Regions from separate parts of the Streptomyces sp. NPDC058373 genome, predicted to be linked through region 2. Evidence: riboswitches for the same ligand, from Rfam matches in the RefSeq annotation. Region 2 holds a riboswitch; each other region holds the start of a gene.
What was found. A riboswitch is a leader RNA that binds a small molecule or an ion and turns the genes downstream of it on or off. The one in region 2 is predicted to bind cobalamin.
Positions count from the first base shown of each region.

Region 1 (7,380 bases), on a different contig from region 2:
CTGGAGCTGTGACGGCTCGGCCTGCGAGGGCGTGGAGCTCCCGATGGCGTGGGACAACGGGGCCCTCGTGATGGGTGTCTACCTCGCCGGTGTCATCGGGGCCGCGCTGATCGTGGTCGCCCGGATGCTGCCCAACCCCCTCAAGGTCGCCGGTATCGGCCTCGGCCAGGCCGGCATCGTCATCTCGGTGTTCGCCGCGTGGAGCGCGCTCGGCGCCATCTTCGACCCGGGCGGCTCGCTGGACACCGGCAGCGCGGGCCCGGACGCGGGCATCGGCCTCATCCTCGGCCTGATCGCCGCACTGGTCCTGGCGGGCGCCGCCGTCGCCACCCCGCTGGTCCCGGCCCTGAAGGGCGCTCTCATCGGCGCCCCCAAGCCGCAGACCCCGCAGCCGTACGGCGGCCAGCCGCAGGGCGGTTACGGCTACCCGGGCGCCCAGCAGCAGCCCTACGGCGCGCAGCCCGGCCAGCCCCAGTCGTACGGCGGCCAGCCCGGCCAGCCCTTCGACGCGCAGCAGGCCCAGCAGGCCCAGCAGGCGCCCCAGCCGCAGCAGCAGGGCCAGCCGCAGGCGCCGTCGCAGGGCGGGGAGTTCGCCCCGTTCTGGTTCGCCGTGCCGGTGGCCCGCCCGCTCTACGGCGAGGACGGCGCGCCGACGCCGATCGCCGAACTCGCCCCGGGCAACTGGTACCTGGCGGTCGAGCAGCGTGGTGCGGCGCTGATCGCGCAGACCCAGGAGGGCCGCCGCGGCGTCCTCCAGGACACCACGGGCATCCAGCGCGGCTGACCCCCGCGACCACCCGCACGAGAAAGCGGCCCCGCCGCCCGGAGGAAGTCCGGGGGCGGGGCCGCTTCTCGTGGGTGGGGGCGTGGGTGCGGGTCAGCAGCACTCGGGTTCGAGGCCGGACGGGAGCCGGTCCCCGGAGAAGACCGCGCAGGTCGGCTCGTCGCCGCCGAGCGCGGCGACCGCGAGGAGGAGTGAGCCGGCGGTCCAGGCGGTGAGTTCGCGCGGCCAGACCGCCTCGTCCTCGAAGACGTACCCGGTCCAGTAGAGGCCGCTCTCGGCGTCCCGCAGGTGCTGGACGGACTGGAGGATCTCCAGGGCCCGGTCGGACTCGCCCATCACCCAGAGGGTGAGGGCCAGTTCGCAGCTCTCGCCGCCGGTGACCCACGGGTTGGGCACGACGCAGCGCACGCCGAGGCCGGGGACGACGAAGCGGTCCCAGCCCTCGTCTATGCGGGCCTTGGCCTCGGTGCCGGTGACGGCGCCGCCGAGGACCGGGTAGTACCAGTCCATCGAGTAGCGCTCCTTGTCGAGGAACCGCTCGGGGTGGCGGCGTATCGCGTGGGCGAGGAGGCCGGTGGCGAGTTCCCAGTCGGGCTGGGGCTCCTCGCGCTGCTCGGCGATGGCCAGCGCGCAGCGCAGTGCCTGGTGGACGGAGGAGGAGCCGGTGAGGAGCGCGTCGGCGACGGCGGTACCGTCGGCCTCGCGCTTCCAGCCGATCTGCCCGCCGGGCTGCTGGAGGGCGAGAACGTGTTCGACGGCGGCGGCGACCACCGGCCACATCCGGTCGAGGAAGGCGTCGTCGCCGGTGGCGAGGTAGTGGTGCCAGACGCCGACCGCGACGTAGGCGGTGAAGTTGGACTCGCGGCCGCGGTCGGTGGGCTCCTCGGCGTCGCCGTCGGCGTAGGCGGCGTACCAGGAGCCGTCGGGGAGCTGGTGGCGGGCCAGCCACTCGTAGGCACGGGCGGCGGCGTCGTGCTCGCCGGCCGCGTCGAGTCCCATGGCGGCCTCGGTGTGGTCCCACGGGTCGAGGTGGTGCCCGCGGAACCACGGTATGGCCCCGTCGCCGCGCTGCACGGCGAGCAGTCCCGCGACGGTGGCGCGGGCCTCCTGCTCGGTCAAAACCCCGGGCAGGACCAGGTGTTCCGTCCGGGGAGAGGTCACTGGGCGGCCGCCGTCGGGAGGTGGGGCTTGGTGGCGTAGGCGACGAAGCTCTTGCCGACGACCGGGTTGAGGAGCTGCTCGGCGACCCGGGTCAGCGCGGGCTTCTTCATGATGTCCCAGACCAGCAGCTTGTGGTACGCCCGCACCGGCAGCGCCTTGTCGTTGTCGACGCCGAAGGCGCACTTGAGCCACCAGTAGGGGCTGTGCAGGGCGTGCGCGTGATGGGTGCCGTACGGCTTGAGTCCGGCGCCGCGCATCTTGCCGAGGAGTTCGTCGGCCTTGTAGATGCGGATGTGGCCGCCCTCGACCTCGTGGTACTCGTCGGAGAGCGCCCAGCAGACCTTCTCCGGGCCGTAGCGGGGCACGGTGACCGCGATGCGGCCGCCGGGCTTGAGGACGCGGACCATCTCGGCGAGGACGCCCTTGTCGTCGGGGATGTGCTCCATCACCTCGGAGATGATGACGACGTCGAAGGACTCGTCGGGGAAGGGCAGGTTGAGGGCGTCGCCCTCCATCGCGGTGGCGGTGGCTCCGGCCGGGGCCTCACCGGCCTCCTTCATCGCCGCGAACCAGGTGGCGACCTCGCGGATCTCCTCGGCGTTGCGGTCCAGCGCCACCACCTGCGCGCCGCGCCGGTAGCACTCGAAGGCGTGGCGCCCCGCGCCGCAGCCCAGATCGAGCACGCGGTCGCCTGCGGCGAGCGGGAAGCGGGTGAAGTCGACGGTCAGCACGTGGACCTGCTTTCGCGGTCGGGTCGGGCGGTGGCGGCCGGGGCGGCGGGGCGACCCGGGCTCCCGGCGATGGCCTGGCGGTAGTGGGCGACGGTGCCGAGGGCGGCCTGGCGCCAGGTGAACTTGGCGAGGACCCGGGCGCGTCCGGCGGTGCCGAGGCGGCGGCGCAGCTCCGGGTCGGCGAGGAGCTTGCCGAGGGCGGTCGCGAGGGCCCCGGCGTCGCCGGGCGGGACGGCGAGGCAGGTGTCTCCGTCGGCTCCGGCCACCTCGGGGATGGCGCCGCCGGTGGTGGCGACCAGCGGGGTGCCGGTGGCCATGGCCTCGGCGGCGGGCAGCGAGAACCCCTCGTAGAGGGAGGGGACGCACGCGATCTCGGCGGAGCGGATCAGGTCGACCAGTTCGGCGTCGCTGATGCCCTTGACGAACTCGATGGCGCCGGTGAGGCCGAACCGCTCGATGGCCTGCGCGACGGGGCCGTCCTCGGCGGGGCGGCCGACGACGACGAGGTGCGCGTCGGGGTTCTCGGTGCGGAGCTTGGCGAGCGCCTCCACCAGGTGGACGAGGCCCTTGAGGGGTACGTCGGCGCTGGAGGTGGTGACGATCCGGCCGGGCACCTCGGCGACGGACGGGTCGGGCGAGAAGAGGTCGGTGTCGGCGCCGATGTGGACGACGTGGACCCGCTCGGACCGCACGCCGAAGTGGTCGACGATCTCCTGGCGGGAGGTGCCGGAGACGGTGAGGACCGACGGCAGCTTCCGGGCGACACGTTTCTGCATCCGTGTGAAGCCGTACCAGCGGCGGACCGAGAGGCGGCGGACGAACGAGTCGGCGGCGTCCAGTTCCAGCTGCCGGTCGACGGTGATGGGGTGGTGGACGGTGGTGACGAGCGGGGCACCGAGCGCGCGGGCGCCGCCGAGCAGGCCGTAACCGAGTGTCTGGTTGTCGTGGATGACGTCGAACCGTCCGGCGAGCGCGGCGAGATGGCGGCGGGCGCGGAGGCTGAAGGTGAGCGGCTCGGGGAAGCCGCCGGTCCACATGGTGGCGACCTCCAGCGCGTCGACCCAGTCGCGGTACTCGCCCCGGCGGGGGGTGCGGAAGGGGTCGGGCTGGCGGTAGAGGTCGAGGCTGGCCAGTTCGGTCAGCTCCACGCCCTCGTCGAGGACCGGGTAGGGCTGGGCGCCGATGACCTCGACGTGGTGGCCGAGCCGGGCCAGTTCGCGGGAGAGGTGGCGGACGTAGACGCCCTGGCCGCCGCAGAAGGGGTCGCCCTTGTAGGTGAGGAGGGCGATGCGCAGCGGGCGGTCGCCACCCGCGAGGGGGTCGCCCGAGGCCGGTTCCGGGGAGGCTTGCTGTCGTGCGGGGTCCGCCTCCATGGCCTCAGCGGTCACTACCCGGCCCCCTTCTGCCAGCACAATGTCCCGGGAGGTTACGCCGGGACTCCGATCCGCAACAAGTTTCGGCGCGGTCGGTCTTGATCGTTCACGAAGCATCGAATCTACCGGCAGGTAGCTCTTTCGGGTCCTCCGGAACAGGTGATTCGCACCACGACCCGGACGGCGCGGGCCCCGGGCTCCCGGCCACCGGGAAACGGCCCCGGCCCACCACACCCCCGCACCGGTACAGTGACCAGGTCGTCGTCAGGACCGAGTGAGGGGAAGCCGGTGGGAATCCGGCGCTGACCCGCAGCCGTGAGCCGCCCGGACATCCGGGCCGGCACAGCCGGAATGCCTCACCGGACTCATGACCGGCTCGCGCCGCCGGACCCCTCCGGCGGCCGGCACCGTCGAGGCATACGGAGCCGAGCCCGGCGCCTTCGCGCGCCCGTGCCCGGCTTCCTTCAGGAGAGGGCACCCACCACTCATGACCGTCCGTCGCAGCGCCCTGGCGCTCACCGCGCTGACCGCACTGACGGCGGCGTCGGCCGCCTTCGCTCCGGCCGCCGTCGCCGAGGACTCCCCCGCTCCGTCCCCCTCCGTCCGGGTGCCCTCGGGCCTGTACGGCGACGGCGACCCGACCTACGACGGCGTCTACCGCCAGTCCCTGGCCCTGCTCGCGCAGGACACCGCCGGGGTGGAGCCCGCGGCGAAGGCCGTCGACTGGCTGATGGGGCAGCAGTGCGAGGACGGTTCGTTCGCGCCGTTCCGCGCCGACCCGTCGGCCGCCTGCGACGCGAAGACGCCGGTCGACACCAACCAGACGGCCACCGCCGTGCAGGCGCTCGCCGCGCTCGGCGGTCACGACAAGGCGGTCGGCAAGGCCGTCGACTGGCTGAAGTCGGTCCAGAACGACGACGGCGGCTGGAGCTACACCCCCGGCGACGACACCGACACCAACTCGACCTCGCTGGTGGTCGGCGCGCTCGCCGCTACCGGGACGAAGGCCGCGTCGGTCACCTCCGGGAAGGACAGGACGCCCGAGGACGCGCTGCTCGGCCTCAGCCTGGAGTGCGCCGGCGGTGGTGCCTTCGCCTTCCAGCCGGAGAAGAACGGCGATCTGAACGCCAACGCCGACGCCACCGCCGCCGGGGTCCTCGGCGGCCTCGGCTCCTCGCTGGTCGTCACCAAGGGCAAGACCGGGGCGCAGCCGGCCTGCGAGAAGCCCGCCGACGCCCGGACGGCCGCCGCCAACGGCGCCGCCCACCTCGCCGGCCTGCTCGAGAAGGACGGCCACCTCACCTCCACCACGCCCGGCGCCGAGGACCAGCCCGACATCGGCAACACCGCCGACGCGGTGACCGCGCTGTACGCGGCCGGGCTGACCGACGCCGCGAAGAAGCCGCTGGCCTGGCTGAAGAAGAACGGACCCGCCTGGGCGAAGCAGTCCGGCCCCTCCGCCTACGCCCAGCTCGTGCTGACCGCACACGCCACCGGCACCGACCCGCGCGCCTTCGGCTCCACCGACCTGGTCGCCGCGCTGAACGCCACCGGTCCCGAGCCGGAGGCCGACGGGAAGGGCGGCTCCGACGCCCAGGGCGGCGAGGAGCAGGCGGCGGACGAGGACGGCTCGCAGCTCAGCGTCTGGTGGATCATCGGCGTCGGCCTGCTCGTCGGCGCCGGTGTCGGCCTGATGCTGAGCCTGCGCAACAAGTCCGGCCGCAAGTGACCCCCGGCTCCGCCGCGTCCCGCCCCGCCCGCCGCACCCTGCGGGCGGGGTTCGCGCTGCTCCTCGGGCTGCTGCTCGCCCTGCTGGTGGCGGCGCCCGCGCAGGCCGCCGGGTACCGGTACTGGTCGTTCTGGGAGCGCGAGGGCTCCACCTGGAGCTACGCCACCCAGGGCCCGACCCAGGCCCTGCCCGGCGACGGTTCGGTGCAGGGGTTCCGGTTCGCGGTGAGCGCGGAGGCCGACGACTCGGCCGCGCCCCGGGCGAAGGCCGGGTTCGCGGAGATCTGCGCCGCCACCGAGGAGCGCGCGGGCCGCAAGCGGGTCGCCCTCGTCATCGACTTCGGCACCGCCGCCGACGCGCCGGAGGGCGAGCGCCCGCCGAAGCCCCGCACCGCCTGCGCCAGTGTGGCCGAGGAGGCGAGCGCCGCCGACGCGCTGGCCGCCGTCGCGCCGCCGCTGCGGTACGACTCCTCGGCGATGCTCTGCGCCATCGTGGGCTACCCGGAGGCCGGGTGCGGCGAGCAGGTGTCGGGCTCGGGCGAGCCGTCCGCCGAGGGGACCTCGGAGGCGGCCTCGCCCGAGGCCGGGGAGCCGGAATCCGGTGCGGATTCCGGCTCCGGTCCCGGCGGTCCTTCGGCCGGGCTGCTGGTCGGAGCCGGCGCCGTGGCCGTGCTGGGCGCGGCGGCGGTGTGGCAGTCCCGCCGACGGCGCGGCTGAGCGGCGGTCCGGTGATGCACGGCCCCCTCCAGCAGGCCCGCCGGGCGCGCCCGGCGCTCCTCGCCCCGCTCGCGACGCGGTCCAACGCGCTGCACGCCGGGGCGTGGTGGCTGTGGGCGCTGGGCCTGGCCGCCGCCGCCTCGCGGACCCGCAACCCTCTGCTGCTCGCCCTGCTGATCGGCGTCGCGGGATACGTGGTCGCGGCGCGCCGCACCTCCTCGCCGTGGGCGCGCAGTTACGGGGCCTTCGTCAAGCTGGGTCTGGTGATCATCGCGATCCGGCTGCTCTTCGCCATGCTCCTCGGCTCACCGGTGCCGGGCACCCATGTCCTGTTCACCCTTCCCGAGGTCCCGCTGCCGGAGTGGGCGCGGGGGGTGCGGCTCGGCGGCCGGGTGACCGCCGAGGGCATGCTCTTCGCGCTCTACGACGCGCTGCGGCTGGCGACCCTGCTCATCTGCGTCGGCGCGGCCAACGCGCTGGCCAGCCCGGCGCGGCTGCTGAAGTCCCTGCCGGGCGCCCTGTACGAGGCGGGCGTCGCCGTCGTCGTCGCCATGACCTTCGCCCCGAACCTGGTCGCCGACGTCCGCCGGCTGCGCGCGGCCCGGCGGCTGCGGGGGCGCCCCGACCGGGGGCTGCGCGGCCTGTTCCAGGTGGGGCTGCCGGTGCTCGAAGGGGCGCTGGAGCGGTCGGTCGCGCTGGCCGCCGCGATGGACGCGCGGGGTTACGGCCGGACCGCCGCCGTGCCGCCCGCGATCCGGCGCACCACGGCCGCGCTGACGCTGGGCGGGCTGATCGGCGTCTGCCTCGGCACGTACGGGCTCCTCGCCGACCAGGGCGGCGGGTTCGGGGGGCCGGTGCTGGCGCTGGGGCTTGCCGCCGCGCTGGC
Region 1 covers NZ_JBHXJE010000063.1:17,410-24,789, forward strand. Annotated here, with positions in the region: gene ACFWMZ_RS26070 (hypothetical protein) at 1-784, shown strand, start outside; gene ACFWMZ_RS26075 (prenyltransferase) at 878-1,945, opposite strand; gene ACFWMZ_RS26080 (methyltransferase domain-containing protein) at 1,942-2,676, opposite strand; gene ACFWMZ_RS26085 (glycosyltransferase family 4 protein) at 2,670-4,064, opposite strand; cobalamin riboswitch at 4,289-4,427, shown strand; gene ACFWMZ_RS26090 (prenyltransferase/squalene oxidase repeat-containing protein) at 4,537-5,778, shown strand; gene ACFWMZ_RS26095 (SCO2322 family protein) at 5,775-6,494, shown strand; gene ACFWMZ_RS26100 (CbiQ family ECF transporter T component) at 6,506-7,380, shown strand, end outside.
Region 1: linked by a shared signal. The riboswitch ahead of ACFWMZ_RS26090 (prenyltransferase/squalene oxidase repeat-containing protein) and the one ahead of ACFWMZ_RS19270 (cobalamin biosynthesis protein) in region 2 are both predicted to bind cobalamin.

Region 2 (7,380 bases):
GACCTCGCCCTCGGTGCGGTCGAGCACCGGCCCCACGGCGGCGTGGAAGTCGCTTCCCGCGAGGCCGTAGCGGCCGGGGCGCAGGGAGGCGAGGTCGCGGGTGAGGACGATCCGCCCGCCCTCGGCCCGGTGGACCGTCAGCTTCGGTTCGGTCCGCAGCCGGTGGCCTGGTGGGAGCCGCAGGGCGGCGTCGCTGGCGTACCGGCCGGCCGCGACGGCGGCGACCCCGGCTCCGACTGCGGCGGTGACGGCCAGTGCCGTCGTTCGGGCGATACGCACCGCTCCAGTCTGCGGGCAGAGACCGCCTCCCGGCCAGTGGGCGTGGCCCGGGGGGTCACGTGGCGGGCGCCGGGCGGGCCGGGCGGCGGGTCAGCCCTCCGGCTGGCCGTAACCGCGCAGCCGGTCGGCGGCGGCCGCGAGCCGGCCGGTGTCGAGGAGGGCCGGGGTGTGGCCGGGGACGGAGCGGGCCAGCAGCCAGACGCGGCACATCCACTCCAGCTGGGCGGTGCGCTCCAGCGCCTGGCCGAGGGTGTCGCCGGTGGTGACGGTGCCGTGGTTGCGCAGCAGGCAGCCGGTGCGGTCGCGGAGGGCCTCGAGGAGGTGGGCGGCGAGTTCCCGGGTGCCGTAGAGGGCGTACGGGGCGGTGCGGACCGGGCCGCCGAACGCGGCCGCCATGTAGTGGACCGGCGGCAGGGTGTCGACGAGCGTGGAGACGGCGGTGGCGTGCGGGGCGTGGGTGTGGACGACGGCGCGGGCCGTGCCGGTGCGGTACACGGCGAGGTGGAGCGGCAGTTCGCTGGTGGGCTTCAGCGTGCCGAGGACCTGGCGGCCGTCCGGGGTGACGGCGACGGTGTCCTCGGGGCCGAGCTGGTCGTAGGGGACGCCGGTGGGGGTGATGAGGACGAGGTCCCGCGCGGTGCCGCCGCCCGGGCCGCCGGGGGTGACGCGGACGGAGACGTTGCCGGAGGTGCCGACCACCAGCCCGTCGCGGACGGTGGCCCGGGCCGTCTCCAGCAGGGCCCGCCAGGCGCGGGCGACGGTACCGTCCTGGTCCGCCAGGGCATCCTGGGCCTCCTGGACTTCCTGGTCTTCCCGGTGCTGCTCCAGCTTCTTCTCCATGGCGCGGGATCCTGCCACGGGGCTCCCCCGCGAGGGCAGCCGCCGCCCGAGGCGCGCCCCGCACCCCCAGCCCTCGCCCGGCGGCACTCCCCCGCCGGGCGGTCGCCCCGGCGTACGCACCCGCCCCCCGAAGCCCTCTCCGGCGCACGCCCCGTCCCCAGCCACCCACAGGGCATTCCGCTTCGCCGCCGCCGGCCCCGCCCGGGGCGTGCGACCTGCCTCACATCGCGGCTCCGCGGGCACCCCTGCCGAAGGCCGTGATCGAGGGCAGGAAAGGCCCCGGGAGCCGCTCCCCCACGGGGTCGGGGCGGGTCCGGGGACGAGGCGGCCGCCCGGGCTCCGGTTCGGGTCACCACGTTGCCCGGCTCAGTTCATCTTCCGTTCACTCAACACCCCTACGTTCAACGAGCCAACGACGTCCCACAGAAGTCCGGGTAAATGGAACACATCACGCTTCTCCTCGGGATCGTGATCGTGACCGCTCTCGTGTTCGACTTCACGAACGGTTTCCACGACACAGCCAACGCGATGGCCACCACCATCTCGACCGGCGCGATGAGGCCCAAGGCCGCGGTGGCGATGTCCGCCGTCCTCAACCTCGTCGGCGCGTTCCTCTCCGTGGAGGTCGCCAAGACGATCTCCGGCGGACTCATCAACGAGGACGGCCTGAAGACGGAAGTCATCTTCGCCGCCCTCGTCGGCGCCATTCTGTGGAATCTTCTGACCTGGCTCGTCGGTCTGCCGTCGAGCTCCTCGCACGCGCTCTTCGGCGGCCTCATCGGCGCCGCGGTGATGTCGGCGGGCTGGTCCTCCGTCAACGGCGGCACCGTCGTCACCAAGGTGCTGCTCCCGGCGCTCGCCGCGCCGCTCGTCGCCGGCCTCGCCGCGATGCTCGCCACCCGGCTGACCTTCCGGATCAACCGGAACGTGGACGAGAAGTCCACCGCCAAGGGCTACCGCGCCGGACAGATCGCCTCGGCCGGCCTGGTCTCGCTGGCGCACGGCACCAACGACGCCCAGAAGACGATGGGTGTCATCACCCTCGCCCTGGTGACCGGCGGTGTCCTCGCGCCCGGCTCCAACCCCCCGATGTGGGTCATCGTCTCCGCCGGTGTCGCCATCGCGCTCGGTACGTACCTGGGCGGCTGGCGCATCATCCGGACCATGGGCAAGGGCCTCACCGACCTCACGCCGCCGCAGGGCTTCGCCGCCCAGACCAGCGCCGCGACGGTCATCCTGGCCTCCTCCCACCTGGGCTTCTCCCTCTCCACCACCCAGTCGTGCTCCGGCGCGGTGATGGGTGCGGGCCTCGGCCGCAAGGGCGGTGTCGTCCGCTGGTCGACCGCCACCCGGATGTTCGTCGCCTGGGGCCTGACGCTCCCGGCCGCCGCCCTGGTCGGCGCGGCCGCCGAGTTCCTCACCAAGCAGGGCGACTGGGGCGTCGCCGCCACCGCGGTCCTGCTGGTCGGCGGGTCCTTCGCGATCTGGCTGCGCTCGCGCCGCTCCCCCGTCACCCACGACAACGTCAACGACGTCGAGCCGGGCCAGGACGAGCCCTCGGGCGTCGTCACCCAGGCCATGGCCTCCGTCGCCCCGCCGCCCACCGGCGCGGCCGCCGCCTCCGACGAGGCCGCCGCCTCGGACGCCTCCGGCGAGCGGGACGACGACGACCGGGACGGCGACGGTCCGGCGGGCGGCTCCCCGCTCTCCTCGATCCCCGGCCAGCCCGGCCACTCCTCCGCCGAACCGGCCCGGCCGGCCACGGTCTGACCCGGCCTCGCGTACGTAAGGACACCTCACCATGCACATCGACTGGGCAGCCCTCGGCGCCGTCTTCGGCGTGAGCCTCGTGGTCACCGTCGCGCTCGTCGGCTTCTTCACCCTCGGCATCGTGGGCCTCTCCAAGGGCGCGAGCAGCACGCAGGGCGGCGGATCCGGCGCCCTCGCCAGGACCGGCGGCTACCTCTGCTTCGCCCTCTGCGCGGCGGCGGTCGCCTACGGGATCTACATCATCGTGGCCTGAGGGCCACCTCCCGCCGCGAAGGGCGGACCGGACGTACGGCGTCCGGCCCGCCCTTCGGCGTACGGCGGCGCGGGCGCCCGGTGCCGCGCCGCCCCCGCTGTGGGGCTCCACACACTCTTCGCCGCAGGTCAACGGTGAGTTGACTGGTGTTCCGGGCACGTGGTGGACTGCCGGGGCCGAAACACGGAGGCAGCAGAGGAAGCCGGTGCGAATCCGGCGCGGTCCCGCCACTGTCACCGGGGAGCGGCATCTCCGCCGAGCGCCACGGCCCCCAGGGGCTGGAAGGCCAGGGGATGCCGCCGATCCGGAAGCCAGGAGACTCTCGCCCCCGGTCACGTCGAACCAGGGCGCGGACCCTGAGTGAGGACACACCGCCATGCGTGGCTGCCCGTCGCCGCCCCCTCCAGCCGTCCACCGGTCCCCCGAGCGCCGAACGGACTGAGCCCCGTGGACCGTGCCGGCCGCGTCTTCGCGTGCGGCGCCACCGCCGGGCTGCTGGCCGACGCCCTTCTCGCCGACCCCGGCCGGGGCCACCCCGTGGCCCTCTTCGGCCGGGCGGCCGCCGCCGTGGAGCGGCGCCTGTGGCACGACCACCGCGGCTGGGGCGCCCTGCACACCGCGCTCTGCGCGGGCGGCGCCACCGCCGCCGCCGCGCTGGCCGGTCGAGCCGTACGCCGCCACCCGCGCGGCGCCGTCGCGCTGACCGCCACCACGACCTGGGCCGTGGTCGGCGGCACCTCGCTGGTGCGTGAGGCCCGGCTGATCGGCGCCGCCCTCCAGGCCGGTGACGTGGCCGAGGCGCGGCGGCTGCTGCCCCGCCTCTGCGGGCGCGACCCGCAGGCGCTGGACGCCGACGCGCTGGCCCGTGCCGTGGTGGAGTCGGTCGCCGAGAACACCTCGGACGCGGTGGTCGGCGCCCTGGTCTGGGGCGCGGTCGCGGGCGTCCCCGGCCTCGTCGGGTTCCGCGCCGTCAACACGCTGGACGCCATGGTCGGCCACAAGTCGCCCCGGCTGCGCCGGTTCGGCTGGGCCTCGGCCCGCCTCGACGACGCCGTCGGCTACCCGGGGGCGCGGCTGACGGCCGCCCTCGCCGTCCTCGCCGGACCCGACCCGCGTGGCGCCGTCCGGGCCTGGCGCGCCGACGCGCACCGCCACCCGAGCCCCAACGCGGGCCCGGTCGAGGCGGCGTTCGCCGGCGCGCTCGGGGTGCGGCTCGGCGGGACCCTGGCGTACGGCGGGCGGACCGAGCACCGGCCGGTGCTCGGCGGCCAGGGCCGCCCGGTGCGGCCCGGCGACATCGAACGGGCCGCCCGGCTCTCCCGGCGCGTCGGGGCGCTGGCCCTGGTGGCGGGGGCGGGCGCACGCCTGGCCGCCGGAGCGGTACGCGGGCGCGCCCGGCGCGCGGGAACCGGGAAGGGACGGGCAGGGGCATGAGCGGCGGAGTGCTGATCGCGGGGACCACCTCGGACGCCGGGAAGAGCGTGCTGACGGCGGGCATCTGCCGGTGGCTGGCGCGGCGCGGGGTGAAGGTGGCGCCGTTCAAGGGGCAGAACATGTCCCTCAACTCGTTCGTCACCCGGGAGGGCGCGGAGATCGGCCGGGCCCAGGCCATGCAGGCGCAGGCCGCCCGCGTCGAGCCGACGGCGCTGATGAACCCGGTCCTGCTCAAGCCCGGCAGCGACCGCTCCAGCCAGGTCGTGCTGCTCGGCAAGCCGGTCGGGGAGCTGAGCGCCCAGGGTTTCTTCGGCTCGGCACGGCCCGGGGAGCCGGCGCGTGCGGTGGCGGGCGGCCGCCGTGAGGCACTGCTGGAACCGGTGCTGGAGTGCCTGGCCCGGCTGCGGGCCGAGCACGACGTGGTGGTCTGCGAGGGCGCGGGCAGCCCCGCCGAGATCAACCTGCGCCGCACCGACATCGTCAACATGGGCGTGGCCCGCGCGGCGAAGCTGCCGGTGCTGGTGGTCGGCGACATCGACCGGGGCGGGGTCTTCGCCTCGTTCTTCGGCACCACGGCACTGCTGGCCCCCGAGGACCAGGCGTTGGTGGCCGGGTACGTGGTCAACAAGTTCCGGGGCGACGTCGAGTTGCTGAAGCCCGGCGTCGAGATGCTGCGGGGCATCACCGGACGGCACACCTACGGCGTCCTGCCGTACGCCGACGGGCTCGGCATCGACGAGGAGGACGGGCTGCGGGTCTCGCTGCGCGGCGCGGTCCGCGAGTCGGTGGTGGCACCGCCGGTCGGCGAGGACGTGCTGCGGGTCGCGGTCTGCGCGGTGCCGCTGATGTCGAACTTCACCGACGTGGACGCGCTGGCCGCCGAACCGGGCGTGGTGGTGCGGTTCGTGGACCGGGCCGAGGAGCTGGCCGACGCCGACCTGGTGGTGGTCCCCGGCACCCGGGGCACGGTCCGCGCGCTGGCCTGGCTGCGTGAGCGGGGTCTGGCCGACGCGCTGCTGCGGCGGGTCGCCGAGGGGCGGCCGGTGCTCGGCATCTGCGGCGGCTACCAGCTCCTCGGCGAGCGGATCGAGGACGAGGTGGAGTCCCGGGCGGGCACCGTGGCGGGGCTCGGCGTGCTGCCGGTGCGAGTGCGGTTCGCGGCCGGGAAGACGCTGGCGCGGCCGGCCGGTTCGGCCCTCGGCGAGCCGGCCGAGGGGTACGAGATCCATCACGGCGTCGCCGAGGTACGGGGCGGCGAGCCGGTCTTCACCGACGCGGCCGGGCGGGCCCTGGACGGCTGCCGGGTCGGCGCGGTGTGGGGCACCCACTGGCACGGCTCGCTGGAGAGCGACGGCTACCGCAGGGCCTTCCTCACCGAGGTGGCCCGGGCCGCGGGCCGCCGCTTCGTCCCCGCCCCCGACACCTCCTTCGGCCTGCTCCGCGAGGAGCAGCTCGACCGGCTCGGCGACCTGATCGAGGAGCACGCCGACACCGAGGCGCTGCTGCGCCTCATCGAGCGGGGCGCCCCGCCCGGCCTGCCGTTCCTCCCGCCGGGAGCGCCATGACCCGCGCCCCGGTCAGCGAGCCTCACGCCCGCACGCCCGGGCTCCGCCCTCCCGGCGGCCCCGCGTCCCCTGTCCGCCGTACCCCTGCCGCCGCGCGGCGCGTGGTCTTGGTGAGTGAAGGAGTGAAGTCCCGATGAGTACCAGTTCCCGCTATCCGTTCACCGCGATCGTCGGTCAGGACGACCTGCGGCTGGCGCTGCTGCTGAACGCGGTCTCCCCGGCGGTCGGCGGTGTCCTCGTCCGGGGGGAGAAGGGCACCGCCAAGTCGACGGCGGTACGCGCGCTGGCCGCGCTGCTGCCGCCGGTGCGGGCCGTGGAGGGGTGCCGCTTCTCCTGCGACCCGGCCGCGCCCGACCCCGACTGCCCGGACGGGCCGCACCCGGTGGACGGGCAGGGCGGCCGGGGCCGGGAGCGGGCGGCGCGGATGGTGGAGCTGCCGGTCGGCGCCTCCGAGGACCGGCTGGTCGGCGCGCTCGACATCGAACGGGCCCTGGCGGAGGGCGTGAAGGCGTTCGAGCCGGGCCTGCTGGCCGACGCGCACCGCGGCATCCTCTACGTCGACGAGGTCAACCTCCTCCACGACCACCTCATCGACCTGCTGCTCGACGCGGCGGCGATGGGCGCCTCGTACGTGGAGCGCGAGGGCGTCTCGGTGCGGCACGCGGCCCGCTTCCTGCTGGTCGGCACGATGAACCCGGAGGAGGGCGAGCTGCGCCCGCAGCTGCTGGACCGGTTCGGTCTGACCGTGGAGGTCGCCGCCTCCCGGGAGCCGGGCCAGCGCGTCGAGGTGGTCCGCCGCCGCCTCGCCTTCGAGGACGACCCGGCCGCCTTCGCGGGCCGCTGGTCCGGCGAGGAGGCCGAGCTGCGCGAGCGGGTGGCCGCCGCCCGGGCGCTGCTGCCCCAGGTACGCCTGGGCGACGGGGCGCTGCGCCGGATCGCGGCGGTGTGCGCGGCGTTCGAGGTCGACGGGATGCGCGGCGACCTGGTGATGGCGCGCACCGCGACGGCGCTGGCCGCCTGGGCCGGGCGCACCGAGGTCGCCGTCGAGGACGTACGGCAGGCCGCGCTGCTGGCGCTGCCGCACCGGCGCCGCCGCAACCCCTTCGACGCACCGGGCCTGGACGAGGAGAAGCTGGACGAGGTGCTGCGGGACGCCGCCGCCGACGACCCCGAGGACGAGCCGCCGACGCCGCCCGAGGGGCAGGCGCCGGAGGACCCGGCCGACGGCGACGGCGACGA
Region 2 covers NZ_JBHXJE010000033.1:22,976-30,355, reverse strand. Annotated here, with positions in the region: gene ACFWMZ_RS19290 (alpha/beta hydrolase) at 1-279, opposite strand, end outside; gene ACFWMZ_RS19285 (class II aldolase/adducin family protein) at 370-1,137, opposite strand; gene ACFWMZ_RS19280 (anion permease) at 1,558-2,889, shown strand; gene ACFWMZ_RS19275 (hypothetical protein) at 2,921-3,142, shown strand; cobalamin riboswitch at 3,337-3,464, shown strand; gene ACFWMZ_RS19270 (cobalamin biosynthesis protein) at 3,590-4,576, shown strand; gene ACFWMZ_RS19265 (cobyric acid synthase) at 4,573-6,141, shown strand; gene ACFWMZ_RS19260 (putative cobaltochelatase) at 6,275-7,380, shown strand, end outside.

Region 3 (7,380 bases), on a different contig from region 2:
ATGTGCTTGTACAGGGTCAGCACGAGGTTGTTGGCGACGATCGAGTCACCCGTGGCGAAGAAGGCGACCAGCCGTCCGATCAGGTGCTGCTCACCCGGGGAGAGCTTCGCCAGGTCGGCGACGTCGGAGTGGAGGTCGACCTCCTCGACGGTCCAGGTGTTCTTGATCGCGTCCCGGTAGCGCTCGTAGAAGTCCGGGTACCGCATCGGGCGCAGGGTCAGCTCGAAGCCGGGGTCAAGCAGGTTCTTCGCCGCGCCCACGGTGTGCGCGTTCGCTGCCGGGGTGGTGTCGGGGGTGGTCATTACTGGCATGCCTCGCAGGACTCGGGGTTCTCCAGGGAGCAGGCGACGGACTCCGCGTCGGGGGCCGCCTGCGCCGGGACGGACGCGGTGGTGGGTGCGGAGCTCCCGGCGGCACGCGCGATCCGCGTGGCCGGGCGCGACCGCAGGTAGTACGTGGTCTTCAGCCCCTTCTTCCAGGCGTACGCGTACATCGAGCTGAGCTTGCCGATGGTGGGCGTCTCCATGAACAGGTTGAGCGACTGGCTCTGGTCCAGGAACGGGGTCCGGGCCGCCGCCATGTCGATCAGGCCGCGCTGCGGCAGCTCCCAGGCGGTCCGGTACAGCGCGCGCAGCTCTTCGGGGACCCACGCGAAGCCCTGCACCGAGCCGCTCGCCTCGCGCAGCGCCTCGCGGGTCCGCGCGTCCCAGACGCCGAGCCGCTTCAAGTCCTCGACCAGGTAGGAGTTGACCTGGAGGAACTCCCCGCTGAGCGTCTCGCGCTTGAAGAGGTTGGAGACCTGCGGCTCGATGCACTCGTAGACGCCGGCGATCGAGGCGATGGTGGCCGTGGGGGCGATGGCGAGGAGCAGCGCGTTGCGCATGCCGCTCGCGGCGACCCGGGTACGCAGCGCCTCCCACCGCTCGGGCCAGGCCAGCTCGGTGTCGTAGTGGTCGGGGTGGAGGACGCCCTGCGCGGTGCGGGTCCGGTCCCAGTTCGGCAGCGGGCCGTTCTTCTCGGCGAGGTCGCACGAGGTCTCGTAGGCGGTGAGCATGATGCGCTCGGCGATCCGCGTGGAGAGCTGCCGGGCCTCGGCGGAGTCGAAGGGCAGCCGGAGCTGGAAGAAGACGTCCTGGAGCCCCATCGCGCCCAGACCCACCGGCCGCCAGCGGGAGTTGGAGCGCTCGGCCTGCTCGGTCGGGTAGAAGTTGATGTCCACCACGCGGTCGAGGAAGACCACGGCGGTGCGGACGGCCTCGTCCAGCCGCTCCCAGTCGACGGCGCCGTCGGTGACGAAGGCGCCGAGGTTGACCGAGCCGAGGTTGCAGACGGCGGTCTCGCCGTCGTCGGTGACCTCCAGGATCTCCGTGCACAGGTTGGAGGAGTGCACGGTGTGGCCCGGCAGCGCCGTCTGGTTGGCGGTGCGGTTGGAGGCGTCCTTGAAGGTCATCCAGCCGTTGCCGGTCTGCGCGAGGGTGCGCATCATCCGGCCGTACAGCTCGCGCGCCGGGATGGTCCGCTTGGCGAGCCCGGCCGCCTCCGCCGCGCGGTACGCCGCGTCGAAGGCGTCGCCCCACAGGTCGGTCAGCTCCGGCACGTCCGAGGGGGAGAAGAGCGACCAGTCGGCGTCGGCGTCGACCCGGCGCATGAACTCGTCCGGGATCCAGTGCGCCAGGTTGAGGTTGTGGGTACGCCGGGCGTCCTCGCCGGTGTTGTCCCGCAGCTCCAGGAACTCCTCGATGTCGGCGTGCCAGGTCTCCAGGTAGACCGCGGCGGCGCCCTTGCGCCGGCCGCCCTGGTTGACGGCGGCCACCGAGGCGTCGAGCGTGTTGAGGAACGGGACGATGCCGTTGGAGTGCCCGTTGGTGCCGCGGATCAGCGAACCGCGGGCGCGGATGCGGGAGTAGGCGAGGCCGATGCCGCCGGCGTGCTTGGAGAGCCGGGCGACCTGGTGGTAGCGGTCGTAGATCGACTCCAGCTCGTCCTTGGGGGAGTCCAGCAGGTAGCAGGAGGACATCTGCGGGTGCCGGGTGCCGGAGTTGAAGAGCGTGGGGGAGGAGGGCAGGTAGGAGAGGGCGCTCATCAGCCGGTAGAGCGAGGCGACCTCCTCGACGGCCTGGACCGAGTCGTCCTCGGCGAGGCCGCAGGCGACGCGCAGCATGAAGTGCTGGGGCGTCTCGATCACCTGGCGGGTGTGCGGGTGGCGCAGCAGGTAGCGGCTGTGCACGGTGCGCAGGCCGAAGTAGCCGAAGCGGTCGTCGGCGGCCGTGTCGACAAGCGCGTCGAGCCGCTCGGCGTGCCGGGTCACGAACGCGGCGGTGCGGTCCGCGATCAGGCCCTCGCGGTGGCCGGTGGCGACCGACTCGGTGAAGGTGCGCACGCCCTGGCCCGCGGCCTCTTCGGCGATGGTGCGGGTCAGCAGGCGGGCGGCGAGCCGGGAGTAGGCGGGGTCCTCGGAGATCAGACCGGCGGCGGCCTCCGTCGCGAGCGACCGCAGCTCGGCCTCGTCCGAGGTGGCGTTGCGGCCCCGGAGCGCGGCGGCGGCCACCCGGCCGGGGTCGGTGTCGGGGAGATCCGCGGTGAGGTCGGTGAGGGTACGCAGCAGCGCGCCCCCGGGGCCCTGGATCTCCTCGGCCCGCACCTCGGCCGTCGACGGATCGGCTGGCGCGATGGTCATGAAGCTCTCCCTCGCTCGGCTCGGAGCCTGCGGAGGGCAGCGGGTACGGGCGGACACCGGGCTCACTGCACACGGCACCGCACGCGTCCGCGAGCCCATTCCGCGAGGCCCGGACGACATCGGCACCCGGACCGGACGGCCGGGTGCACTGTCGGCAGGTCCTCGGACTCGCGGGCACGCAGAAGCGCACCAACACACCGTTGCGGGACAGTTCCGGACTTCCACCGGATTCCCCCTGCGACGACAGCGAGCATGAGCATACATCTTGTGCCGCGCTCGCCAAGCGGCCCCATATCTTGTGTCGGGTGTGCTGTGAGGTGGGTCATTCGACCCCACCCGCACCGGATGCCCGAACCCCGCGCGAAGCCCTCGGGGCGGGGTTGGAGCGGCTGCCAGGGCGGGCCGGGGAGCCGGTTCCTGAGGGACTTTCGGCGGGCCCGGAGAGGCTCCTGGGGACGGTCCCGGCGGCTCTCGCGGGAACGGTCCGGAGCGGCACAGCGACCTGGGAGAGCGTACGCGCCCGGGTCCGGGGACGAGGTGCCAGGGGGCACGCGAGGGGCGGGGCGGCTCGGCTGGACGCGGCCTCGCCGCAGGCGCGCACTGCGCTGCCCTGCCCTGCCGTGCCCCGCGCCCGCGCGCGGGCTGCGCCCGGCCCCGGGACACGGCGAGGCCGCCGACCCCCTGAGGGGGCCGGCGGCCTCGTCCCGCGGTCAGCAGCAGCGGAACCCGTCGCGCGGATCGGCCTCGCGGGCGTCCATGCGGCTGCGTTCGAACTGCCTGCGGGTCATCACCTCGGCGTCCGGGTCGTGGCGCCGGACGTGCGCGGCGTACTTCTCGTACGCCGTCTCGCCCGACACCTCCCGGACGTACCAGCCGATCCAGCGGACGCCCTCGCGCACGCGGTGGGCCAGGACGCCGAGGCGTCCGGGGTGGGCCGCCTCGCCGCTCATGCCCGGTCGCCGCCGCCCTGCCGGGCGGGGGCGTCGCCGTCACCGTCACCGGAGGAGCCCGGCGCTCCCGCGCCGACGAGGGCCAGTTCGGCCTTCTCCTCGGCGGTGGGGAACATCCCGGCCGGGGCGACGATCTTCGACTGCTCGAAGGGCGCCTCGGCGAGCTTGACCGACTCGGGCTTGCGGATCGCGTTGTAGCTGACGCGGCCCGCGTCGACCAGGACGATGATGATCAGCACCGCGAAGACGATGGACAGGACGCCGTCCACGGTGGAGTTGGTCACCACGGTGTGCATGTCGCTCATCGACTTGGCCGGGGCCAGCACCTCGCCCGCGTCGATGCCGTCCTGGTACTTGGCGCGCTGGGCGAAGAAGCCGATGGCCGGGTTGTCCGAGAAGACCTTCTGCCAGCTCGCGGTGAGCGTGACCGCCACGTCCCAGGCGAGCGGTATGCCCGTCACCCAGGCCCACTTGAGCCGGCCCGACTTGATCAGCAGCGTGGTGCAGACAGCGAGCGCGACGGCGGCCAGCAGCTGGTTGGCGATGCCGAAGAGCGGGAAGAGCTGGTTGATGCCGCCCAGCGGGTCGTGGACGCCGACCCAGAGGAAGTAGCCCCAGCAGCCGACCACGACCGCCGAGGTCAGCCAGACGCCCGGCCACCAGCTGACCCGGCGCATCGGCTTCCAGACGTTGCCCAGGGTGTCCTGGAGCATGAAGCGGCCGACCCGGGTACCGGCGTCGACGGTGGTGAGGATGAAGAGCGCCTCGAACATGATCGCGAAGTGGTACCAGAACGCCTTCATCCCGGCGCCGCCCAGCGCGGCCGCGAAGATCTCCGCCATACCGAGGGCGAAGGTGGGCGCGCCACCGGTCCGCGACAGCAGCGACTGCTCCTCGACGTCCTTCGCCGCCTGGGCCAGTTGGTCCGGGCTGATGGTGAAGCCGAGGTTGGCGACCGCCTCAGAGGCGCTGTTGACCGTGTCGCCGAGGACGCCGGCCGGGGAGTTGATCGCGAAGTAGAGACCCGGGTCGATGATGCACGCGGCGATCATCGCCATGATGGCGACGAACGACTCGGTGAGCATCGCGCCGTACCCGATCATCCGGATCTGGGTCTCCTTCTGGACCATCTTCGGGGTGGTGCCCGAGGAGACCAGGGAGTGGAAGCCGGAGAGCGCGCCGCAGGCGATGGTGATGAAGACGAACGGGAAGAGCGAGCCGGAGAAGACCGGGCCCGCGCCGCTGGTCGCGAAGGAGGTGACGCCGTCCATCTTCAGCGTCGGCATCGCGATGACGACGCAGACCGCCATCAGCACGATCGTGCCGACCTTCATGAAGGTGGAGAGGTAGTCACGCGGGGCGAGCAGCATCCAGACCGGCAGCACCGAGGCGAAGAAGCCGTAGACCACCATCCAGATGACCAGGGTGCCCGGCTCCAGAGTGAAGAAGTCCGCCATGGAGGACTCGGCGACCCAGCCGCCGCCCACGATCGCCAGCAGCAGCAGCGCCACACCGAGGACGGAGACCTCGGTGACCTTGCCCGGGCGCAGCGTGCGCAGGTAGACGCCCATGAAGAGGGCGATCGGGATCGTCATGCCGATGGAGAAGACACCCCACGGCGACCCGGCCAGCGCGTTGACGATGACGAGGGCCAGCACCGCCAGCAGGATGATCATGATCATGAAGACCGCGATCAGGGCGGCGACACCGCCGACCGGGCCGATCTCGTCCCGTGCCATCTGACCGAGCGAACGGCCGTTGCGGCGGGTGGAGAAGAAGAGCGTGACCATGTCCTGGACGGCGCCGGCGAAGATCACGCCCGCCACGATCCAGATGGTGCCCGGCAGGTATCCCATCTGGGCGGCCAGGATCGGGCCGACCAGCGGACCCGCGCCCGCGATCGCCGCGAAGTGGTGGCCGAAGAGCACCCGGCGGTCGGTCGGCTGGAAATCGACCCCGTTGTCCAGGCGCTCCGCAGGGGTCGCCCGGTTCTTGTCGACCTTGAGGACCTTGTTGGCGATGAACCGCGAGTAGAAGCGGTACGCGATGGCGTACGAGCCGAGGGCCGCCGCCAGCATCCAGATGGCGGAGATCTCCTCGCCCCGGGAGAGCGCCAGCACGCTCCAGGCGATGGCGCCGACCACGGCGACCAGCGACCAGATGGCGATGGATTTGGCGGACAGCTTCCGGTTTTCGGAAGCGGGTGGAGCCGGCTCGGCCATGATGGTCCCCTCACATGAGCGCAGATGGACCCACCCGCGCTGAACTCCTGTAATGCGTCGGAAATGTAGGCGACCAGTCCGGGCTTTGACACCCCCTGTCCGCGTATCGGAACGGCAACGACTTGCCGCCCGGCGCAACCCTCCGCCGGAACCTCCGCGTCCTCGCCCCTTACGCACGCCTCCCCCCGCATTTGTCCCCCCGCGAGGCGCCGCCCGCGCCCTCGCGATCCCTCCCGGACCGCTCCCCTGCCGGCACCGCCCGCTGCAGTCTGCGTACCCGCGGCGGACCGTCGGGCATGCGCGGAAAAGCACACACGTACGAGCGAATTCGCCGCCGGAGGCCGGGCTGGGGCGAGCGGGCGTAGTACCGGATGACGGAAGGACGGAGAGCTATTTCCCGCCATGCGACCCCTCTTCCTCCGTCGGCCCTTCTGCCGGACATGGGGAAGGGCGGCACCCGGTGAGGGGTACCGCCCGTCCGGCCGTCGGCGCGGGGGTCCGGCCCTGCTCCGCCACCGGCCCCGCTGCGCCGCCGGTCCTAATCCACCGGCCGCTTCAGCCGTGCCAAGAACTTGTACCGGTCGCCGCGGTAGACCGACCGCACCCATTCCACCGGCGCGCCCGTCTCGTCGCGGGAGTGGCGGGAGAGCATCAGCATGGGCAGGCCCACGTCGGTGGCGAGCAGGGCGGCCTCGCGCGGGGTGGCGAGCGAGGTCTCGATGGTCTCCTCGGCCTCGGCGGGGCGCACTCCGTAGACCTCGTAGAGCGCCGTGTAGAGAGAGGTGTACTTGACCAGGGAGCGGCGCAGGGCGGGGAAGCGCTTGGCGGAGAGGTGGGTGGTCTCGATCGCCATCGGCTCGCCGCTGGCCAGCCGCAGCCGCTCGATGCGCAGCACCCGGCCGCCGGCGGTGATGTCGAGCAGGGTGGCGAGGGAGTCGTCGGCGGTGATGTAGCCGACCTCCAGCAGCTGGGAGGTGGGCTCCAGGCCCTGGGCGCGCATGTCCTCGGTGTAGGAGGTGAGCTGGAGCGCCTGGGAGACCTTGGGCTTGGCGACGAAGGTGCCCTTGCCCTGGATGCGTTCGAGCCGGCCCTCGACGACCAGCTCCTGGAGGGCCTGGCGGACCGTGGTCCGCGAGGTGTCGAACTCGGCGGCCAGCGTACGCTCGGGGGGCACGGAGGTCCCCGGCGGCAGCGTCTGCGTCATGTCGAGCAAATGCCGCTTGAGACGGTAGTACTTGGGCACGCGCGTGGCTCGCACCGGACTGGTGGGTTCCGTGGCGGGCTCGTCGGCCGTCCGGGTCCTCGTACCGCCCGCGTCCGTCGTCATGCTCCGCCTCTCCGGCTCCTGTGCTGCTGCCGTCACCGGCTCCTCCGTCTGTCGCGGATCACATCGTGGCACGGCCGGTGATCGGCGGGCCTGACTCCCTCAGGTGTCGGTCCCGTAACGCGCCCTCAGGTGTCGGTCCGATAACGGACGTGACTGCCCTTCTTATACACCCTTGACACCCCTAAAGGTCTAGGCCAAGCTCCG
Region 3 covers NZ_JBHXJE010000007.1:167,360-174,739, reverse strand. Annotated here, with positions in the region: gene ACFWMZ_RS07415 (ribonucleotide-diphosphate reductase subunit beta) at 1-302, opposite strand, end outside; gene ACFWMZ_RS07410 (ribonucleoside-diphosphate reductase subunit alpha) at 302-2,677, opposite strand; cobalamin riboswitch at 2,813-2,954, opposite strand; gene ACFWMZ_RS07405 (YbdD/YjiX family protein) at 3,388-3,627, opposite strand; gene ACFWMZ_RS07400 (carbon starvation CstA family protein) at 3,624-5,849, opposite strand; gene ACFWMZ_RS07395 (GntR family transcriptional regulator) at 6,388-7,176, opposite strand.
Region 3: linked by a shared signal. The riboswitch ahead of ACFWMZ_RS07410 (ribonucleoside-diphosphate reductase subunit alpha) and the one ahead of ACFWMZ_RS19270 (cobalamin biosynthesis protein) in region 2 are both predicted to bind cobalamin.

Region 4 (7,380 bases), on a different contig from region 2:
TGGGGGAGGCGGACGGTCGGCCGGGGCGTGGTGGCCGCCGGCGGACCGGCGTACTCAGTGCTGCTTCGGCCCGGTCCGTGTCGCGGAACCCGCCGCCGTGTAGACCTCGGCCCGGCAGGCGTCGAAGAGCGCGGTCACGTCCTCCGCGTCGAGCCCCGCCTCCTCGGCCTTCCGCAGCCACGCGGTCAGCTCCGCGCGCAGCGGCGCGTCCGAGGTGGCGTCCGGGGTGCCGAGCCCGCGCCGCACGAAGGTGCCACGCCCCGGCTGGAGTTCGACCAGCCCCTCGCGCTCAAGCTCCCGGTAGGCCTTGAGCACGGTGTGCGGGTTGATCGCCGCCGTCTGGACGACCTCCTTGGCCGTCGGCAGCTTGTCCCCGGGGACGAGCACCCCCAGCCGCAGAGCCTGCTTCGTCTGCAAGACGATCTGCATGTACGTGGCGACCCCGCTGCGCCGCTCGATCTGGAACGTGATCACGCCTGTGCGTCCTCCGTCATGGTCACCATCATTGTGTATATGGAATAGCACAATGATGGTGACGGTGGGGCGGGGCTTTGTCAATCGGGGCGTGTGGCCGGGGCGCGGGGTCGGCGCGAGCCGTCGCCGCGGGTCGCCGGCGGCCCGCGGTTTATCCCGGCATCGGGCGAGTGTCGGCCCTCGGGGTCAGGTGAGGGCGGCGACCAGCAGGGCGAAGGCGGCGACGATGGTGGCGACGCGGGCGTGGTGGAAGCGGTTCCAACGGGCGGTTCGTCTGCCGCTTTCAGTCGGCCGGGGGCGGCGTCCAGCCCGGGCTGTTCACCGAGGTGTTCTGGGCGACCCTGACCCGGGCGGGACGGCTGCCGCCGGAGGACGCGGCTCGGCGGGGCATGGCGTGGCTCAGCCTCTGTGCGAGGGCTTTCAGGTGTTCGCGAGCTCCGTCAGCCCGGCCCGGACCGCCCCGGCCGTCGCGTCGAGCGTCCCCCGGTCGCGCACCTGCCAGTCCGCGTCGATCCGGAACGGGTCCCCCGCGTACCGCGGGAAGACATGCAGATGCACATGGGAAATCTCCTGGAAGGCGGCCTCCCCGTCGGCGAGGAAGAGGTTGACCCCCTCGCACCGCAGCCCCGACCGGCGCAGCCCGCGTCCGATCCGGTGCGCGACCTGCCACAGCTCGGCCCCGAGCGCCTCCGGCAGATCCTCCAGCCCCGCCGCGTGCGCCTTGGGCACGACCAGGACGTGGCCGGGCGTCACCGGCTGGAGATCCATGAAGGCGACGACCCGGTCCCCCTCGTACACCGTGCTGGCCGCAGCCTCCCCGCGCGCTATCGCGCAGAAGAGACATCCCCGGTCCGCCCCCACCGCCATCCCGCCACGCTCCTTCGTCCCAGGTTCCCGCCGCGCTGCCCGTTCGCCGTCCACGACACCAGGGACAACGCCGGCGCCGCGAGTGAATTCCCGTGCACTCTCCAGAGGCGTTCGGCGTGGGCCCGGCTCGTACGGCCTCTCCCCGGGGCCCGGCCCGCCCGGGGGCCGTCACCCGTTCGGCCCAGCCCTCCGCGCGCCCCCGGTGCCGGGCCCCGACGCTGGACGAAGCCACGCCGTCGATGAGAGGGCACCCGACATGAGCGATCAGCACGAGACCCCCGACCCCCGTGAGGCGCACAGCGGCGCGCACACCGGCGCCGCCGACGTCCCGGAGGACGACTCCACCCGCCAGGCCTGGGCCACCGGCGGCACGGTCCTCGCGGGCGTCCTCCTGCTCATCCAGGGAGTCTTCGGCTTCCTCCAGGGCATCGCGGGCATCGCCGACAACACCGTCTACGCGGGCCTCGGCGACTACGCCTTCAAGATGAGCGTCACCGCCTGGGGCTGGATCCATCTCTTCCTCGGCGTCCTGGTCGCCATCACCGGTTGGTGCATCCTCACCGGCCAGACCTGGGCCAAGGCCACCGGCGTCGGCCTCGCCGCCGTCACCGTCATCCTCAACTTCATGTGGCTCCCCTACCTCCCCCTCTGGGCCCTCCTCAACATCGCCCTCGGCATCTTCGTCATCTGGGCGCTGTGCACGGAGCGCCCGGACGCGCCGCCTCTGTAGCGGACACGGCTGCCCGCGGGGCGGCCCCCGAACCGAGCGGGACGCGACCGGACCGGGTCGCGTCCCGCTCGCTCGCGCGTGCCTCTTGGGCCGCCGCCCCTCCCTTGACCTCAACCGAAGTTGACGTCCGAGGCTCCTTCGCAGAGGCCGCACCGCCCGACCGAAGGGGACCCGGACACCATGGACACCAGCACCGCTCAGATCGTCCAGTGGCTCGGAGCCCGCGCCCATCCGCTGAACGCCGCTGACACGCAAGCCCCGTCGGGCGACCTGGCGGCCTTCGTCTCGCTCGTACGCGACCGCGGCGCCGAGGTGGTGGCCGTCGGGGTCGCCTGCCGCCAGGGGCGGGAGTTGGCGGTGGTGGCGCATCGCATGGTGCGCGTGCCGGTGGAGGAGGCGGGATTCCGGTCGGTGGCGTCGGAGGGGGACGATCCGGTCGCGGTCGGGATCGACGGGTACGTGCGGACGGGCGAGGGCGGTCCGCGGGCGATGCCCGCCGGGGCGCGGTTGTTCTGGCGGTCCGAGGAGATCCTCGGGCTGGTCGAATGGATGCGGGCGTACAACCTGCGCAACCCCGCCGACCAGGTGCGATTCGCCCGGCCGTCGCCCGGGGGCGAGCGGGGGCCGCGGCTCGCCGGGATGGCCGGGATCGAGCGGGAGCTGGCCGAGGACACCCTCGGATGGTGCCGCCGCAGCGGGGACAAGATCGTCTACTGGGGCGGGCTCGCCCACATGGCGGTGGGCGAGCCGCGGGCGGTGACGCCCCCGTCACCGCCCGAGACGCACCGGAACGCCGGGAGCTTCTTGCGCGAGCGCCTCGGCCCGGCCTACCTCTCCGTCGGGGTGACTTTCAGCCATGGGGCGATCCCGTACGACGTGCCGCCGTCGCCCGAGGGGTACCTCGACGAGGTGTTCGGGCGGGGCGGGCCCGACGCGTACTGGGTGGATGTGAGCGGAGTGGGCGAGGGGAGCGGGGAGCTGCCCGGCGCGGTCGCGGAGTGGCTGGCGGCGCCAGCACGGGTGCGGCTGATCGGGCCCGGGTTCGACCCTCGGGAGAGCGCGGCGCACTACATGGCGGGGCGGTCGCCGGGGGAGTGGTTCGACGGGGTCGTCCACGTCCGCGAGGTCACGGCGGACACGCCCCTCGGGGGCCCCGCGGACCAGGCCGGCCAGGGGGACGAGCGGCGCCCGGTCACGCGGACGGCTCCTCGGTAGGCGGGCCCGTACGTTTCCGGGGCGTACGGGCTCGGGGCGTACGCGTCCTCAGTACGCAGTCGCCGCACTTCTCGGCCGGGACCCGGTAGTAGAGGCAGCAGCTGCGGCGGGTGAAGGCGATGCCGAGCCCCTCCTCGTGGAGGAAGGCGCCGGAGCCGGCGAGGGGCGGGGTGGCGAGGAGGCGTTCGACCAGGGGGACGGATGGGTGCGGGGTGTCCGGGGCCTGGTTCGTCAGGACGCGCAGGGCGCCGACCAGGGCGGAGGCGGAGTTGCCGCGCAGGACCCGGGGGGGAGAGCGCGTAGTGGGCGCGTGCGGTCGCGGCGAGCGGTGCGAGGTGGGTGGTGGTGACGGCCCAGTGCAGGGCGTCGGGGAGCGGCCCGGGCAGGGGGCGGGGGGCGGGGACGCGGAGTTCGAGCGGCCCGCCCGGCGCCCGGTACCACCAGACGCGGGCCGGATCGAGGTCGGGGACCTCCCCGCCGAGCGCGGCGCAGCCGAGCGCGAGCGACCAGAGCCGCGAGGCGATCCCGAGCTGCGCGGTGGAGGCGGCGATCCGGCCCGGCCCGACGCCCATGCGCCGGCCGATCTCCGCGACGTACGGGACGAAGCCGTCCCCGTGCAGTTCGGCGAGTGGCCGGAAACCGCCTTCGGCGGGGTCGGCGCGCGGGGTGGTGTCGGCGGTGAAGTAGGGGCCGACGGCGGTGAGCCGGCCGAGCAGCGGAGTGAGGGTGGCGCTCACCGCGTACGGGCCTGCGGGGTGAGGGGGCAGGGGCGCGGGTGGCTCCGCGCCGGGGTCCAGACGTACGGGCACATGCGTGCCACCGTCCTCTCTCGGGGAGATCCGCCCCGCTGTGCCGAGGTGCGACGGCGTGAGTCTCCTGACTCGGGTTCGACGCTCCCCGGGCCTTCCCGTCCCTGCTCCAACGCCTGGGACCGTGGCCGTCCTTCGGGTCGCTCACCCTTCACAGTGGCGGTACCGTCCCGGATTCCCACCGGGTTCCTCGTCCGCCGTCGCGTGTGCGGGGGGATTCTCGCAGGGCGGCGCTGAGGGGCGCCAGGCCCCCTCAGTCACTTCCGCCCGGTCGTCGCGTCGATGTGGTCGGGGACCTCGCCCGCGTAGTCCCCGGTGGAGAGCGTCCCGGACGGCTCCAGCAGGACCACCTGGGCTCCGGACTCCGTGTGCGGGCGGTGTTCGACGCCCCGGGGGACGGTGAAGAGGGCCCCGGTCCCCAGGGTGACGGTGCGTTCCCCGGCGTCGGGGGCGTCGCGGAGGTCGATGTGGAGGGTGCCGTCCACGACGAGGAAGAGTTCGTCGGTGTCCTGGTGGGCGTGCCAGACGTAGGCGCCCTGGAGCCGGGCGACCTTGACGTCGTAGTCGTTGAGGGTGGTGACGACCCGGGGGCTCCACAGGGCGTCGACCTTGGCCAGCGCCTCGTCCAGGCGGAGCGGGCAGGGGTGCGGGGCGCGGGGCGGGGCAGGGACGTGGGCAGGGGAGGTGTCCATCCGGGCATCCTGCCACCGGGCTGCCGGGCGGGGCCCGAGATCCCGTCACAGGGGCCGTGCGGCGGGCCGGGTGGCCGGCGGCCTCGCCGCCACCCGGGTCTCCCGGCGTCGTGGGTCCCGGGAATGACCGGCCCCGGACAGCAGGATGTCCACGGTGGGGCACCAGCCCCCGCCACACCCGACCGGCCGCCGGGCCCGGCCCCGCCGCCCGGGACGGGCCCGTAGGCGGCCGCGGCCCGTCGGCTCGCGGCCGCCCGAGAAGGAGGAGCGAGACCCATGACCAGCCCCGCCAACACCACCGCCGCCCATGAACTCGGCCTCGGCACCGTCGGCATCTGGAGCGGCGCGCTCCGGATCTCCGACGGGACGGGGCGGGACGGAGCCATCACCGACGCCGTCGAGGAGATCGAGGCGCTCGGCTACGGGACCATCTGGGTCGGCGGCAGTGCGAGCGTCGCCGACGCCGAGGCGGTCCTCGCCGCCACCCACCACCTACGGGTCGCCACCGGCATCCTCTCCATCTGGGACCACCCGGCCGACCGCGTCGCCGAGGAGGCCTGCGACGCCAACCGCGCCAACGAGGACCGCTTCGTCCTCGGGATCGGCGCCAGCCACCAGGTGCTGGCGCCGGATCAGTACGCCAAGCCGTACACGGCGATGAAGGAGTACCTGACCGCGCTGGACGAGGCACCCAACCCGGTCCCGGCCCGACAGCGGGTGCTGGCGGCGCTCGGGCCGAAGATGCTCCAGCTGTCGAAGGAGCGGGCGGCCGGGGCCCATCCGTACCTCGTGACCGAGGACTACGTCGCCGAGGCGCGTGAGGCTCTCGGGGTCGGGCCGCTGCTGGCGCCCGAGCTCAAGGTGGTGCTCGACGACAACCTCGACCGGGCGCGCGAGACCGCCCGGGCCTACCTCCGCTTCTACCTGGAGCTGCCCAACTACACCGACAACCTGCGGCGGGCCGGGTTCGGAGAGGCCGACTTCGAGGACGGGGGGAGTGACGCGCTGCTGGACGCGGTGGTGGCGTACGGCGGTGCCGAGCGGATTCGGGCGCGGGTGGCTGCCTTTCAGAAGGCGGGGGCTGATCATGTGGCGCTCCAGGTGGTCACTCCTGATCCCATGCGGGATCTGCCCATCGCGGAGTGGCGGGCGCTGGCGGCTGCCCTGGAGCTTCCTGGCTCCGCCGGGTGAGGGCGGGGTGGCCTCAAGCGCCGGCCGGGCTGATCGGTGGCTGGGCTCCGCCTGACGGTGCCGGTCACTGATGGCCTCAGGCGCCGGCCGGGCTGGGGGTTGGCTGGGCGCCGCCTCCGCCTCCCCGTCACTGATGGCCTCAAGCGCCGGCCGGGCTGGGGTTGGCCCGGTGGCCCGGTGGCCCGGTGGCCCGGTGGCCCGGTGGCTGGGTGGTGGTGGGGGGCTGGTGTGTGGGGGAGGGGTGGTTGGATGTTGGTTGGGGTGGGAGGGCAACCGCCTTGCCCCGTACCCTCGTTGCCTGGCACTATCCCGCGTGACCGTTCCGGGTCGGGTCCGGGCGGGATGGTTGCCACCGCTGTTCGGCGGTGGGTGTGGAACGGCCGCGTGACGGCGGCAGCGGCGTCAGCCGCACAGGCGGCGAGGGCCGCCGGGAGCGGGCGTGGCGCGGGCAAGCGCCGAGGCGGCCGTCACCGAGCTGAGCGGTACGAGCTGGTGGCGGCGCCCGTGCCCGACGCCTGCCGCTCGTTCAGGCGCGGGCCGCGCGCAGGGCCGTGCGCAGATACGGGGCCGCCATCAGGAGCGGGGCCCGGGCGCCGGTGTGGCGCAGGCAGTACGTCCACCAGGTACGGGGCGGGAGTTCGGCGGCGCGGCGGCGCAGGGCCTCGCGGACGCCGATGCCGGGTTCCTCGGAGGCGGGCGGCAGGGGCGCGGTGTGGCGTTCGCCGACCGTGCGGGGGGCGACGAAGGCGGGGACGCGGGCGCGGCGGGCGCGCAGACCGTGGTCGAGGTCGCCGAGGGCGTGCCGGAAGGCCCGGTCGAGGTCGCCCGCCCGGTCGCGGGCGGCGCGCGGCAGCAGCACGGCGGCGCCGTCGTAGGTGTCGCAGGGCTCGGTACGGCCGGTCGGCTCGACCAGCGGCAGGCGGTGCGGGCGGCGGGTGCGGCGGCGCCCGGAGTAGGCGAGCGGCGCGGTGCCGGGGCGGGCGCCGGGCACCCGGCCGTCGCGGACGGCGCCGACGACCACGGCGGTGTCGCCGAGCGCCCGGGAGGTGGCCAGGAGGAGGGCGAGCGCCTCGTCGGCGAGGACCACGTCGTCGCGCAGCCAGAACTGATGGGTGAAGGGGGTCGCCCCGGCCGCCCGGCTGTTCCGGCTCGCCATCCTGATCCCCTCCCCCCAGCGGACCTGCGGCCCGGCCCGGTGGACCTCGACCTCGGGATGGGCGGCCCGTACCGCGTCGGCGGTGCCGTCCCGCGACCCCGCGTCGACCAGATGGACGCGCAGGGCCGTACCGGGCGGCAGGGACCGCTGGTCGGCGAGGGCGTCGAGCGCCCGCAGCGTCTGCCGACGCCGGTCACGCGAGGTCATCAGCACCGCCACGACCGGCGCCCGCCGCCGCACGTACGG
Region 4 covers NZ_JBHXJE010000044.1:36,578-43,957, forward strand. Annotated here, with positions in the region: gene ACFWMZ_RS22550 (GntR family transcriptional regulator) at 55-474, opposite strand; partial or broken gene ACFWMZ_RS22555 (TetR family transcriptional regulator) at 765-860, shown strand; gene ACFWMZ_RS22560 (HIT family protein) at 895-1,335, opposite strand; gene ACFWMZ_RS22565 (hypothetical protein) at 1,598-2,071, shown strand; gene ACFWMZ_RS22570 (erythromycin esterase family protein) at 2,252-3,286, shown strand; gene ACFWMZ_RS22575 ((2Fe-2S)-binding protein) at 3,264-3,743, opposite strand; cobalamin riboswitch at 4,156-4,289, opposite strand; gene ACFWMZ_RS22580 (cupin domain-containing protein) at 4,353-4,787, opposite strand; gene ACFWMZ_RS22585 (TIGR03620 family F420-dependent LLM class oxidoreductase) at 5,064-5,978, shown strand; gene ACFWMZ_RS22590 (glycosyltransferase family 2 protein) at 6,505-7,380, opposite strand, start outside.
Region 4: linked by a shared signal. The riboswitch ahead of ACFWMZ_RS22575 ((2Fe-2S)-binding protein) and the one ahead of ACFWMZ_RS19270 (cobalamin biosynthesis protein) in region 2 are both predicted to bind cobalamin.